4 regions of the Paenibacillus donghaensis genome follow, and region 3 is predicted to be linked to each of the others. Evidence: predicted binding sites of a transcription regulator. Region 3 holds the regulator's gene; each other region holds the start of a gene.
What was found. The regulator LexA, encoded in region 3, represses DNA repair genes until DNA is damaged. The targets are predictions, from matches to a motif close to CGAACATATGTTCG.
Positions count from the first base shown of each region.

Region 1: the regulator LexA is predicted to act here: its motif matches at 1,384-1,397, upstream of B9T62_RS23400 (YolD-like family protein).
Region 2: the regulator LexA is predicted to act here: its motif matches at 1,578-1,591, upstream of B9T62_RS18605 (YhjD family protein).
Region 4: the regulator LexA is predicted to act here: its motif matches at 1,802-1,815, upstream of B9T62_RS34610 (YhjD family protein).

Region 1 is NZ_CP021780.1:5,109,559-5,112,689, forward strand. It holds gene B9T62_RS41325 (M15 family metallopeptidase) at 32-721, opposite strand; gene B9T62_RS40045 (hypothetical protein) at 824-985, shown strand; gene B9T62_RS23400 (YolD-like family protein) at 1,008-1,343, opposite strand; gene B9T62_RS40865 (helix-turn-helix domain-containing protein) at 1,641-1,838, shown strand; gene B9T62_RS23405 (MmyB family transcriptional regulator) at 1,835-2,440, shown strand; gene B9T62_RS23410 (hypothetical protein) at 2,508-3,065, opposite strand.
Region 2 is NZ_CP021780.1:4,076,414-4,079,544, forward strand. It holds gene B9T62_RS18595 (hypothetical protein) at 1-592, opposite strand, end outside; gene B9T62_RS18600 (hypothetical protein) at 645-1,082, opposite strand; gene B9T62_RS18605 (YhjD family protein) at 1,185-1,562, opposite strand; gene B9T62_RS18610 (hypothetical protein) at 1,680-1,982, opposite strand; gene B9T62_RS18615 (hypothetical protein) at 2,139-2,897, shown strand; gene B9T62_RS18620 (hypothetical protein) at 2,982-3,131, opposite strand, start outside.
Region 3 is NZ_CP021780.1:3,351,539-3,354,669, reverse strand. It holds gene B9T62_RS14550 (hypothetical protein) at 1-512, shown strand, start outside; gene B9T62_RS39085 (hypothetical protein) at 713-868, opposite strand; gene B9T62_RS14545 (L,D-transpeptidase) at 1,022-1,360, opposite strand; gene lexA (transcriptional repressor LexA) at 1,563-2,189, opposite strand; gene B9T62_RS14535 (LysM peptidoglycan-binding domain-containing protein) at 2,386-2,799, shown strand; gene B9T62_RS14530 (DUF896 domain-containing protein) at 2,911-3,120, shown strand.
Region 4 is NZ_CP021780.1:7,626,107-7,629,237, forward strand. It holds gene B9T62_RS34600 (carbohydrate ABC transporter permease) at 1-358, shown strand, start outside; gene B9T62_RS34605 (family 43 glycosylhydrolase) at 372-1,241, shown strand; gene B9T62_RS34610 (YhjD family protein) at 1,380-1,781, opposite strand; cyclic di-GMP riboswitch class I at 2,383-2,472, shown strand; gene B9T62_RS40335 (choice-of-anchor A family protein) at 2,574-3,131, shown strand, end outside.

The sequences.
Region 1 (3,131 bases), 1.8 Mb from region 3:
TAATTTCCCCTTGAAGGCTGCCGTCTATACATCAAACATTGGGCTTTACAATATCAACCGTTAGGCTTGCCGGATCGTAAGAAACCTTAGCGCCCAGCGCTTCCGCCACAGCACGCACAGGCACATAGGTTATTCCCGCATCCAGAATGCCTTGGGTTAGGGTGACGCCGTTCAGTGTAATGGTTACTTTTACATCCTTGTTCACGTCCTCACCTCCGTTGATCCGGCGCAGTGTTGTCTGGACTTGCTGTGCTGAAGGCCGTGTACCTGCCCGAAGCTGCTGTATGCTAAGCCCGAAGGCCATCTGTAAATGGGAATAATCCTTAAAAGAGGTCCAGTCGCCTCCCCACTCGAAGCCAAGCCGCTTGGCTTCCTCCACAATCTCCAGCCAGTCCGCCAGCCGGTCCTTGTCACCATCCCGTTTCATATCCCACGAGACCGTGCTTCCGTCAGGCAGCAGCAACGCGAAATCTACAGCTAGACCATAGTTATGATAACTGGTGCCTCCCCGGGCATTGGTAACAATCGGTCCAGGTTTCGTCCGGCCTTGGGCATATAAGGCATTCTGCTCTGCAATGCTGCGCATACCCTGAGTGATAAGGACTGATACTCCTCTCGCATAACATCGCTGCACAAGTGCTTTCGTTCCGGCTTGCACCGCAGGGTGCAGCGAACCCATTCTGTCCGCCGACTGTCTCCACACCTGTTCCATAGTCAGCATGTAATCACCCCCTGGTATATTCAATGCAGCGCCCGCCGATCGGCTTGTATGCATACCCCTAGGCAGCAAAGGGAAAAATAAATCAGAAAGGTGGGATCAACGATGGATATACACAGCGACAGCTACAAGGTGGCGGCATTTGGCGAACAGGAAGACGCGCTTGAAATCATCCGCAACGCCGAAACGGCGATCGCAGAGCTGACCGGCAACACCAGTGTTACCCTAATCGCTTATGAGAAAAGCGAACAGCCCGAAGTGAAATAACTGTCCTCACTGACCGCTTGTTCTAAACTATGTAAGCCTCTACGATGTTATCCACATCAATCCACTTCCATTCCTCTGCCCACTGCAGCTTGAACTCCCGGGAATGGGTATGAATGGAAGTAACAAATCCGCTTACCTCCACGTCCTTAAAAGGGTCAAACAAGACCACCGTTACCCGCACATGACTACGCAGAGATAAGGCCAGCGTACATTCAATCTCCTCCTGCTTCTGCTCATCCAGAACCGGCTTCTCCTTGCGCAACGTCTCCCGCTCATCGCTCAAGATGCGGGCCTTGTGCTCAGGAAGCATCATCCGGCTGCTTTCCCAAAGTCCGTTCAGCTCCAGCTTCTTGCTCATGCCATCCTCTCCTTCTACCCTTAGGTTATGCCGCTCATAACGAACATATGTTTGTATTATATCCGCAGCTGCTGGGTTTAATCAATAGCAAAAAATAACATCGTTTTATAAGATGAACTTAAGAATGATGCGGTAAAGTGGTCAGAAAGTCTGGTGCCTCTGGCTTTCTGACCACTCCGAATATAACATTCTTAAGTTCACGTTCTATATGCTGCAATTTTGCCTAACCCTGCAGGAGTATACTAAAATAGAGCGTAACAAGCTTGGAACGGCAGCATTAAGGATGGGGGGAGAAACATGATTAGTGAGAACAACCGCTTAAAAACACTCGGCAGCTTCCTGCGTTCGCGCAGAGACCGGCTCCAGCCCGGGCAGGCCGGCTTTCATTCTTCCTACGGCCAGCGGAGAACACCGGGATTGCGGCGGGAGGAGGTCGCCATTCTGGCGGGGGTGAGCGCAACCTATTACACCGGCTGGAGCAAGGCCGGGAGGTGAGCGCTTCAAGGGAAGTTATAGAAAGCATAGGTCATGCCCTGCAGCTATCGGACGATGAGCAGAGCCATCTGCTTCAATTGTGGAACCCGAACGTACGCGCAGCTTCTTCCTCAGCAACTACTGGACTTGCGCCTCAATGGCAGCTTATTATCCAGCAGCTTCATTACCCTTCCTTCATTACCAATGAGCGGTCGGAGGTACTGGCCTGGAATTCGGCAGCAGATGAGATTGTGACCAATTTCACCGCCATGACCGGTCCAAACCGTGTGATGCTGCGTATTTTGTTCCTGAATGAAGACCTGCGCCAGCGGCTGATCAATTGGGAGGAATTCGCCGCACATTCGGTTGCCGTGTTCCGCACCTATTACGACAAGCATCCCGGTGATCCCTGGTTTGAGCACCTGGTCCAGCAGCTGGCCGAGGACAGTGCAGAATTTGCCGCGCTGTGGGAGCTGCATCAGATTGCGCTCAAGAAAATAAGCCGCGTTCACTTCAAGCTCCGGGAGACGCAGCAGGTAGCTGCTTTTGATATTAATTCCCTTGCCTCTCTCAATGAGAACAAGGAGCTGCATTGCTGTATTTATACCCCTGTAGCAACATAGGCACAGCAAAAAAACGCTGTCCGAATCAGGTGCAGCGTTCTGGCCTATCCGTATTCTTTTATAAACGTTAGTTCGCGCTGCCGCCCTCTGTTGTAGTTGTGCTATCCGGCTCAATTAATCCCGAGGCTACCCTTGCCTCATTCAGCTTGGAGATTCCGAACAGCATTGCCACGTCGGCATTCTCAATGATCTTGTTGAACTGCTCAGGACTGACATTCGGAGAATCTGCGCTTTTGGAGGCTTCCTCCTTCAAGCTGTAGGCGCTCTGAAAAGCGATTATCGACTCCACCAGCAGCTTGCGGATATTCTCAGGCAGACCGCTCACGATCTCCACATCCGCTGTTTCCTCTGTCAGATTGGCTGCATTCTTCTGAAATTGCTTAATCGCCTTCTTGAGCTGTTTGGCGGATACCTCACCTGCTGAATAGGAGCTTAATGCGGCATTGAAATCCTCCAGAGAGGACTTCCCTGATTGTTCAATTCTGGATATCTCGTTGTAGAAATTCATTACGCTTTCCTGAACTTCGTCATCTGAAGCAGGAATCGCGGCTTCGGGCTCATTGCTGCTGCAGGCACTAAGAACCATAACCAGCACAATCAACCCTGTAAACAAACTTTTTCTCATCGTACTATCACCCCATCTAACAGGATAATGTCGAAACCGCTTCATCGTCAAATGAAATATATGTAA
Region 2 (3,131 bases), 720 kb from region 3:
TGTGTATCCCCACATCACAAATTTTACTCACACCATCTGAATTCCCTGATATCTCATCAAAAATATGAAATATATTATTCAATGCTGTTTCTACGGTGTCTGTATGAATATCGTTAAGTTTGTATTTTTCTACTAACTCTGTGATCATTTCGTCTCTGAAATCATAGGGATAATCTATGAAATACATAAATTCTTTAACGTTAATAGTTCTGTCTTTTGTTATGTACAAAACAGTAGGTTTGAGTTTTCCAGAGCCTAGATCTCTATAAAAAAAGGACGTATATATATTACTTGAATTAATAAACTCTAAGAATTCCGGATTTTGAACTGAAGTTTCAGAGTATAGATCCTTGGCAATGTCTTCAAAATTACTGATTCCGATTATTGCAGGATTATTGTTAATAATAACTTCGAAGTTATTCAGAATACGTGTAAATCCTGCTCCAGTTAACCATCCCAAGGGGTACGGTAGATTCCTTAATTTTTGATAATCATCCATTACTCCATTTTCTTTCCGTCCATTCACAAACATTCTGGTGTCGGTAACTAGAATAGAAAAGTCCCTACCAATGTAACCAATCACAACTGTCATATATTCAACTTCTTTCCCTATGAAAATTGTTGTTTTATTTTATTTAATTCATTCAGTTATAAACCCAAAACTTACGAGTAGATCCAAATGCACCTTTTTCTCTGTATTCAATTTCATTTCGCTCGCAAAATTCTTTGTATATCTGTAATAGTCGTTCGTTTTCCACTGGTTCTTTTCCTAATGTCTTATTGATTATATCGTTTGTTTCGCGTCCATGTTTATTCTCATTGTCTTTATGTCTGACAAAAGAATTTTTCTCATATCCAATAAATCGACTTGGAGAAAAAATATGATCACCATTATTATCGAGAGTTACTACAAAACAAATCCCCTGTACAATATAATCATTGTATTCTTTTCTGTGAGTGTCTAATCTTTTATACACCTCTAATGAATAGATATTTTTATTAATTTGTTCCCAGTTTTCAATTAGTTTCATTGGTTGTTTTGCCCCTCCAATTTCTTCAATAGAATCTATTCTTTTTATCATAACTATTCCACAATTACTATGTATTTTCCTGCTGCCGAATCATCTTCTCTTCACTTATTATATTACTATATTTACTTTATAAAAGCAATCATTATCTTTGCCTCATAGACTTCTCATCTCATTAATATCTATACTCAACAACTCGCATAGCTTCATACTCAAATCTGCTTTCACCCTATCCAGCAGTAGCACCATGCTTCCTGTATATCCTCTGCACAAATATTTAGTTCTGATCTCTACTTTCGTTCTTTTCGTATCAATTACCTTCATTCCCTTATTTCTCATTTGTTTTCTAATTTCTGCTAGTTCCAACGTTAATTTATCCTGCAATTTAACCAAGTGAAACAAAAAGATGTCACCCAATCTAAACTCTGCACCTTTCATCTTGGTTATATTGTCCTCCAATATATCCAGCAAGAATGGTATCTCTAAATACTGTTTAATAAATTCAAGCTCATCTCCGGTCGGATGTTGTTGCATTAACTTCACCTCATAAGAACATTCGTTCTCACATTATATAACATTCAACCCCACAGGTAAAGGCGAAAAGAATCGATCCTTATTTATCAGAAATCGACTCTTAGTTCATTAGAAATGTTATCCACTTTTTTCGTATTCAAACATGCTTCTAGTTGCCTTTGTGAGCAGCATTATCCCCTCTAGCTCTCCGTCTAGATACATTTCAAACTCTTGCCCTAAATATGGCACCAAGAGGATGTGGGCGGGAATGTTGCCATAGTTTCTAACGTGCTGCTCTCCGCTGGGCAATTCAAAACATGTGATAATTTTTGTCTCGCGTTCCGTTGTCTTCATATGTATGCGAAAAACAAAATCAGTCTTCACTGGAAACTCATACTTATTATCTTTACTTTGTCTCTTGCTTTTGCTGATCTTTTTCATCTACATTCTCCTTTATATTGATCGTAAAGCGATACTTTTATGTCGTTTGAGAATCAGTTTCTAGAGTTGGGCATATTTCAATTATTATTCATTTTATATACTATTTTTTTAATAAGTGATAAAATAACTACATTAAATATATGGGGGAATTTGGTAATGGGAAAAAATAAACTAATTGCGACATCTTTTTTAATGTTTGCTTTATTGATAGGATGCTCCAACACAAAACAAGCAACAAATGAAGTGATAATGGACAACGATAGTAGTAGTGAATCTTTCTCAAACGAAAATTCTGTGCGCGCTTCAAAAAACTCTTCAATTGATGTTGAATTAAGTATTAGTGAAGATGTTGGAGCAGACAACACTGTAACGTTTAATGGTGCGACCAATCTTCCAGATGGAATGGAATTAATGCTCAGTCTAAAGAGTGATTCGAGTTTTTATTCTGCGCAAGATAACGTTAGTGTTAAAGATGGATCATTTATAAGCGGTTCATTTTCTAACAATGGTAATGGTCTAGAGTCTGGAGAATACACTTTGGAAGCAACCTCTCCAACAGCAAATGTTCAACCACCCAATGTTAAAGAATTAATTGGTGATAACGGTTCAAACCTCAAAGGGGCCACTGTTAAGTCAGATGCTGTATGGGGAAATACTGTATCAGTCACTAAAAATATTACTGTTGGCTCAACAAGTTCTGTGTATACAAAAGAAGAACTTCAAAGTGATTCAAAGGCCCCTTCAACAAATCCAGAAGATTATGATAGCGATGGACAATTTGTTCCTGAGAATGGGATTAGTGATGAACCGGAAGATTATAATTTTGATGGCGAGTATAAACCTGTTGATGAAATGACACAAGAAGAAATTCAGGCAGAATTAGAAGAAATGTTGGGCGGATCTTTGGGTAATTAAACCAAATCCATATGAAAGAATAGGAATTACTCGCCTCTTTTCTTTCTTATGGATTATTAAAAGCCCAATTTCATCCGATTACTTTTAGTCTTCTGTTATAAAATCTTTACACTCTTTAATTTCATTTGTATTATCAAAATCTCTTCTAACTTCGATATTGCTTGAATTGCAAAATTCTATACAGATATAATCGCCATCTCCAATATCCACATTGCACTCATGTTCGAAATGTTT
Region 3 (3,131 bases):
TGGTGATCCTGCTTCTGACGGATTTGTTGTTGTATGTGCTGCGTATGCAGGAAATTTATCCTGTTCCGTATGTGGCACCGCCAATGTTCTATATTGTAGCCTTCAATCTGTTTGTTGTTATTGGGATAATGTTGCTGCTGCGGAAACGGGCTGCGGTGTTCTATTCCATTCCAGTACTCCTGATTGTTCTCGCAGGCTCGTATCTAGTGTTTAGCTTTATAGGCAATCAGTATGTTTTTTTGCCTTCCCCGGAACGGTCGGAAAGTATAGTTGTGAAGTACCACAGGTTCGTGATGATTGACACCTCGTATGTCTTTGAATTTTATCAGAAGGACTGCAGCGGACTGTGGATGAGCAAGCTTGTCGGCCAGCAGTATACCTATACGCTACCGATTCATGACAACCCGCTGACTCCTGAAGAGGTACTGGGACTGCAGAAGGGCAGGTGGACCAGCGAGAAGGAGCTTGTTTTCGATACCGTAACGGACAAATTGACTATTAAATTGAAGTAGAACTGGGCAAAGCACTGGAGCTGGATTTTGATCCGGAGTGGTATGGCAAACAAGATTAAGGAAGGGATGTACCCTGTTAACGAGAGAACATATAGAAAAATAATAAATAAATCCGGTCCGTTGTTCCCCATTATGGTGTGGGTTCATTCCTGGGAAGTTATTCTAAAGCGTCTTGTGAGGCAATCACTGTTTTTAGGGTGTTACGCCGGGATCACGCAAGGCAATAGCGATTCTGCGGCCACAATCAGCTTATTGACATCAGTAACAGGATACATATATACCAGCTTTAAGCCCGCTGCAGCCAGCAGCATGAGAATACCGGCCCCCGCAAATACCCATACAAGCACCATTAACATGAGTGTCCACCTCCTGCTTCTTACCCTAACATATGTTTGTCTACCAGAAACGATGAGTTTTATTGCATATTGAGAAATAACACCTCCGTGAATCGTGAGCTACGATCTGCGGAGGTGTTTACTGTTGCGCTGACCTTATGGATGGTTGATTATCTACTGTCGAATGGTAACCCTGGTGCCAATCGGCACTAGAGCCTGCAGGGCAAGCACATCGGCGTTAAACATCCGAATACAGCCGTGCGACACCTCTTTGCCGATAGAAGAAGGGTCATTGGTGCCATGAATCCCATAGTGAGGTTTGGACAGGCCCATCCAGAAGGCGCCAAAAGGTCCCCCAGGGTTACGCTGCTTGTTGATAATGGTGTAATCCCCGACAGGGGATTGGGTTAACATCTTGCCGATGCCGATGGGGAACCCTCTGACGACGATATCGTCATCCAGCAGGTATAACATGCGTTGTGAAAGATCCACGATAATGCGGTAGTTGGGCATAAGGAAGGATGCTCCTTTTTAATACAGAATATGTAGGCGGCAGGGCGGACGTTAATCATTATGCCAAAAACAAGCAATGCGAACATTTGTTCTGAATGGTGATTCATAAAGGATAATAAAAAAACTGCCCCGCGAAGATGCGGAGCAGCCTGGAATATAAAGGAAGAGGGAATAACTTGGTACCGTGATCATAGTGCGGAGATTAATGAATGTCGCGGAACAATCCAATGACGCGGCCAAGAATGGTAACCCGGTTCAGTCGCAAAGGCTCGTAGGCCGGATTCTCCGGCTGCAGGCGGATATGATCGCGTTCCTTATAAAAGGTCTTAACAGTTGCTTCATCTTCTTCAGTCATGGCAACGACGATATCGCCATTGTCAGCGGTCTGCTGCTGGCGGACGATTACATAATCGCCGTTCATAATGCCGGCGTCCACCATGCTGTCGCCCAGAACGGACAACATAAACACTTTATTGTCACCAACATAATGAGTAGGAAGCGGGAAGTAGTCCTCAATATTCTCTGTAGCTGTGATAGGTACTCCGGCAGTGACCTTGCCTACAACAGGAACGCGCGTTACCGTATGTGCGAATTGATGTGCATTCTCGGAATCATCCTGGCCCAGCAGCTCAATAGCGCGGGGTTTGGTTGGGTCCCGGCGGATCAGACCTTTCTTCTCCAGTCGGTCCAGGTGACCGTGTACGGTGGAACTGGAGGCAAGGCCAACCGCTTCGCCGATTTCTCTGACGGAAGGCGGATAACCCTTGCTGCGGACTTCGTTACGTATGAATTCCAGGATCGCCAGCTGACGACTCGAAATCTTTGACATCGGAATCAACCCCATATAGTAATGTTTGGGAAAAGTATAACATAGAACTTCCGTTCGTACAAACATAAGTTCTAACCTGTTCTCATAATCTATTTAAATAAAGGGAACAATTGTTCGAAAAAAACTATTGAACAAAACACATGTTCGTGTTATATTATTTTCGAAAGTAAGAACAAGTGTTTGGAGGATGATTATTATGTTGAAATACAGTACCTATGTCAGCATCTATGATAAAAGTAATGAAACTAACGCTAAAACAACTGCACACACTGCTGGTGGCAGCAGTAAGACTGCTAATTTCGCGGCAATCTGGAATCAAGCCTTCTCAGGACTGTTCACACAGGACAAGCTGTTTAAATTTGCACTGGTATTTGTACTTATCATTTCGGGTTTCACCGTAGTTGGCAATGTATTTGCTGGATCGGTAGCCTCATTGAGACAAGAGAAAATGATCGTCGTTGAACGGGGTGATACGCTTTGGAACATTGCACTGGAGAATAAACCGGCCGGTATGAAGACGGCTGTATATATAGAAGGAATAAGAATGCATAATGGTATTCAAGGCAGTGAGATCCAAGCTGGAGAAGTTATAGCTTTACCTGTTTACTGACCTCAGTATAACCGTATATCCATCCATCGAGAGCTTGCAAGGGAGTAGACCTTGACAAGCTCTTTTTCTCATGGCACAGTTAGAATGAAATTATTTAGGAGGGGAACCACATTGAATATAGATGAACTGGTCGCGCGAATCAACGAATTGGCACGCAAGCATAAGAACGGCGGCCTAAACGAAGAGGAAGTGGCCGAACGCGCCAAGCTCCGCGAGATTTATCTTGGCAATATCCGCAATAACTTCCGCAACCAGCTGGAGACGATAGAGATTGTGGATAAGGATGAGGATGGACAAGGCGGCAAGGATCTGTTGCATTAATCCTTGTTCCT
Region 4 (3,131 bases), 4.3 Mb from region 3:
GGCGACGGTGGATGGGGCCGGTCCTTGGCGGATGCTGCTGCGCATCTCCGTGCCGCTGGCGCTGCCGGCGATTGCCACAGTTACGCTGTTCAGTGTGGTGAACCATTGGAATGCCTTTTTTGACGGAATGATTCTGATGAACAAGCAGAGCAACATTCCCCTGCAGACGTATATCCAGCAGCTGGTGGTGCAGCCGGTCGTTTCATCGACAACTAGGGCGGAGGATCTGATCAACTTCTCGCAACGCACCTTCAATGCCGCCAAAATTGTCGTAACCATGCTGCCGATCCTGGTGATCTATCCGTTCCTGCAGAAATATTTCGTATCCGGCATTACGCTGGGCTCGGTGAAAGAATAAGGAGGACCTCAACTTGGATATCCATAATCCCGTCTTACCCGGTTATTGGGCGGACCCATTCATTCTGCGTGACGGTGACGATTATTATCTGTACCCGACCAAGGACAGCGACGGTTGGCAGTATGAGAAGTTTCATGTGTTCCACAGCCGCGATCTGATCCACTGGGAGGGGCCACAGGTAACGCTTGATCTGCAGGAGGTCAGTTGGGCCTCCTCGCAGGCCTGGGCGCCGGGGGTGAACAAATACAAGGGCAAATATTATATGTATTTCACGGCGGAAGCACAGATAGGAGTGGCCGTATCCGATACGCCTACCGGTCCCTTCAAGGATCTGCTGGGGCGTCCGCTGATTACCAAGGACCAATACGCTTGCCAATCCATTGATGCCGATCTGTTCGTGGACGAGGACGGACAGCCTTATCTGCTCTGGGGCCAGGGGAAATGCTGGATTGCGCCGCTGGCGGAGGATATGATTTCTTTTGCAGGCGAGCCGTTGCCGCTCTCGGACCAGATCTACCGGGCGAAGGGCGCCGATCCGGCACAATTCGACATTTCCATCTACAATGAAGGGCCGCATCTGCAGAGAAAAGACGGATTATACTGGCTGACCTGGAGCAATTACGATACCCGTGATCCGCGTTACCAGATTGCTTATGCGTTCAGCAGCCATATCTACGGTCCTTACGAGGTTCCCGAGAATAATCGGCTGACGCTCGCTTCAGAGCAGGCGGTGGGTACAGGACATGCCTCACTAACCACTCATGGAGAGGACTGGTACCTGGTCTACCACCGGCTTGCCGATCCCGAGCACAGCCTGATGCGTGAAACCTGTGTGGCAGTGGTGCAGTTTGCTGATGGACGTCCTTTTGTAGCTGTGGATTAGGTAATTAGGACTCAAAAAATTAATGTTATTTTCATGTGATAATCAGCTTGTTTTCAGGTTAGGGGGATATACTAAGAACTACCAAACACCCCCAGTGTTTTGTATATAGTTGACAGGTCCTGCCGGAGAAGGTGGGGCCTATTTTTTTGACTTTAGCTGATATTGCTCCTCATAGCTCTTGTAAGAAGAAATATCCAGACCCAGATAGCGGCGCATATGGATTGCGGCCTGGGCGGCGATAATATCGTTCAGCAGCAGCATGCGGTCATGGTACCCCCTGCAGATAAACTTTGCTTCAATGCCGATCTTAAGCCGATGTTGCTCATATACTTTGATTCCGCGTGTTCTCATTTCTTGCCGGACGTCTCTTAGGTCTACCGTAGCTGTGGACGATGCGATCTTCAGGGCTTCCAGGTAGGGGGCGGGTGTACGCAGATGTGCCGACATGATGGCGCTATCCCGCTCAAAAGCACTTAAGATCAGCGGAAGCAGAATATAGGACTTCACGAGCATATGGTCCCTGCTGTCTGCTCTGTGCATAACCTTCACCACCTAATATACGAACGTATATTCGTATCATAACCTCTTTGCTGAAAAATAATCAATGGTATTTCTAAACAGTTCAAATAATGTGACATTGTTCACAACAAATAGTGTTGAATACATTTATATTAAAATTGAAATAATAAAAAGTAATATATATCGGGCTGATGGGCCAAAGGAGCAAAAAGAAAATGAGGATGAATCATGAAGGCAACCTTCGCCGTGGATTAATGTTTGGTCTGTGCTTGAGCGTTCCGCTGTGGATGTCGTTGATTGGCTGGTTCCAGCTGCTCTAATAAGCAGTTCGCTTGGGAAGTGGGCGGCACTTAATTGGATGAGACTTTGGACCTGTTGACTCCTGCTCATGCTGTAGGACGCTGACGAAATTCCAGGGTAATAGGGATATAATAAGGATTCAGCGATAGTTTTGGAAGCGCTTTATTTTCCGAGGGAGCAAGGATTACACCTGCGAAAAAGTTTTAAAAGGAATAGATTGACAATACATGGGGAGAGCAGATACACTATGTTTAGTTCAAAAGTAACAAATGTCATAGACCCGATGATTTCATACATAATTGAAGCGACTCCATAACATAATCATGTATAATCGCAAACCGTTCGAAAGGACGGGACGCAAAGCCAGGAGTCTAAAGCGCCGTATTAGCGCAATGATCGTCCGACTGCCATGAAGAGAGAAATCTACTTCGTGGCAGTCTTTTTATTTTGCAGTTTAAGAGACGGGCGGTTCTATTCATTGTTCCGAATATTATATTTTATTAGGAGGTGTTCATGCTGAGAAAAAAATTGAAAGCGGCGCTCTCGTTAACGCTGGCTATAGTTCTGGCGACCAGTGGTTTTTTCACTCTGGGTAATGGTGTTGTCAGAGCAAGCGGTTCTTCGTTGCTGGGAATCGCCGGCAAATACAATGTGTTTGTGCTGGGGGATATCACCACCCTTTCAGACACAGAGGGGAGGATGGCTGCGGGTGGCAATGTGCATGTTTCTAATTATAGCGTGGGCGACAGGTTGTCAGATGGCGAGATTCCATCGGCACACACACTTGTTGTAGGCGGGGATCTCGCTTTTAATGGCGGATCTGTGTATGGAAACATTGTGCATGGGGGGAAGTTTAGCGGTGATGTAACGCTTATGAAGGGTGGAACGAGGACGACGGGCTACCCGATTGATTTCTCCGCTGCCTTCCAATCCTTGCGTGCGAAGTCAGATGAGCTTGCAGCTCATCCCGCAACGGGCAGCACTGAATTCAAACATGGCGGTCTTACCTTAACGGGTACCGAACCAGGTGTTAATGTCTTTGATGTACTGGGCAGCAATGTATCCAGCAGT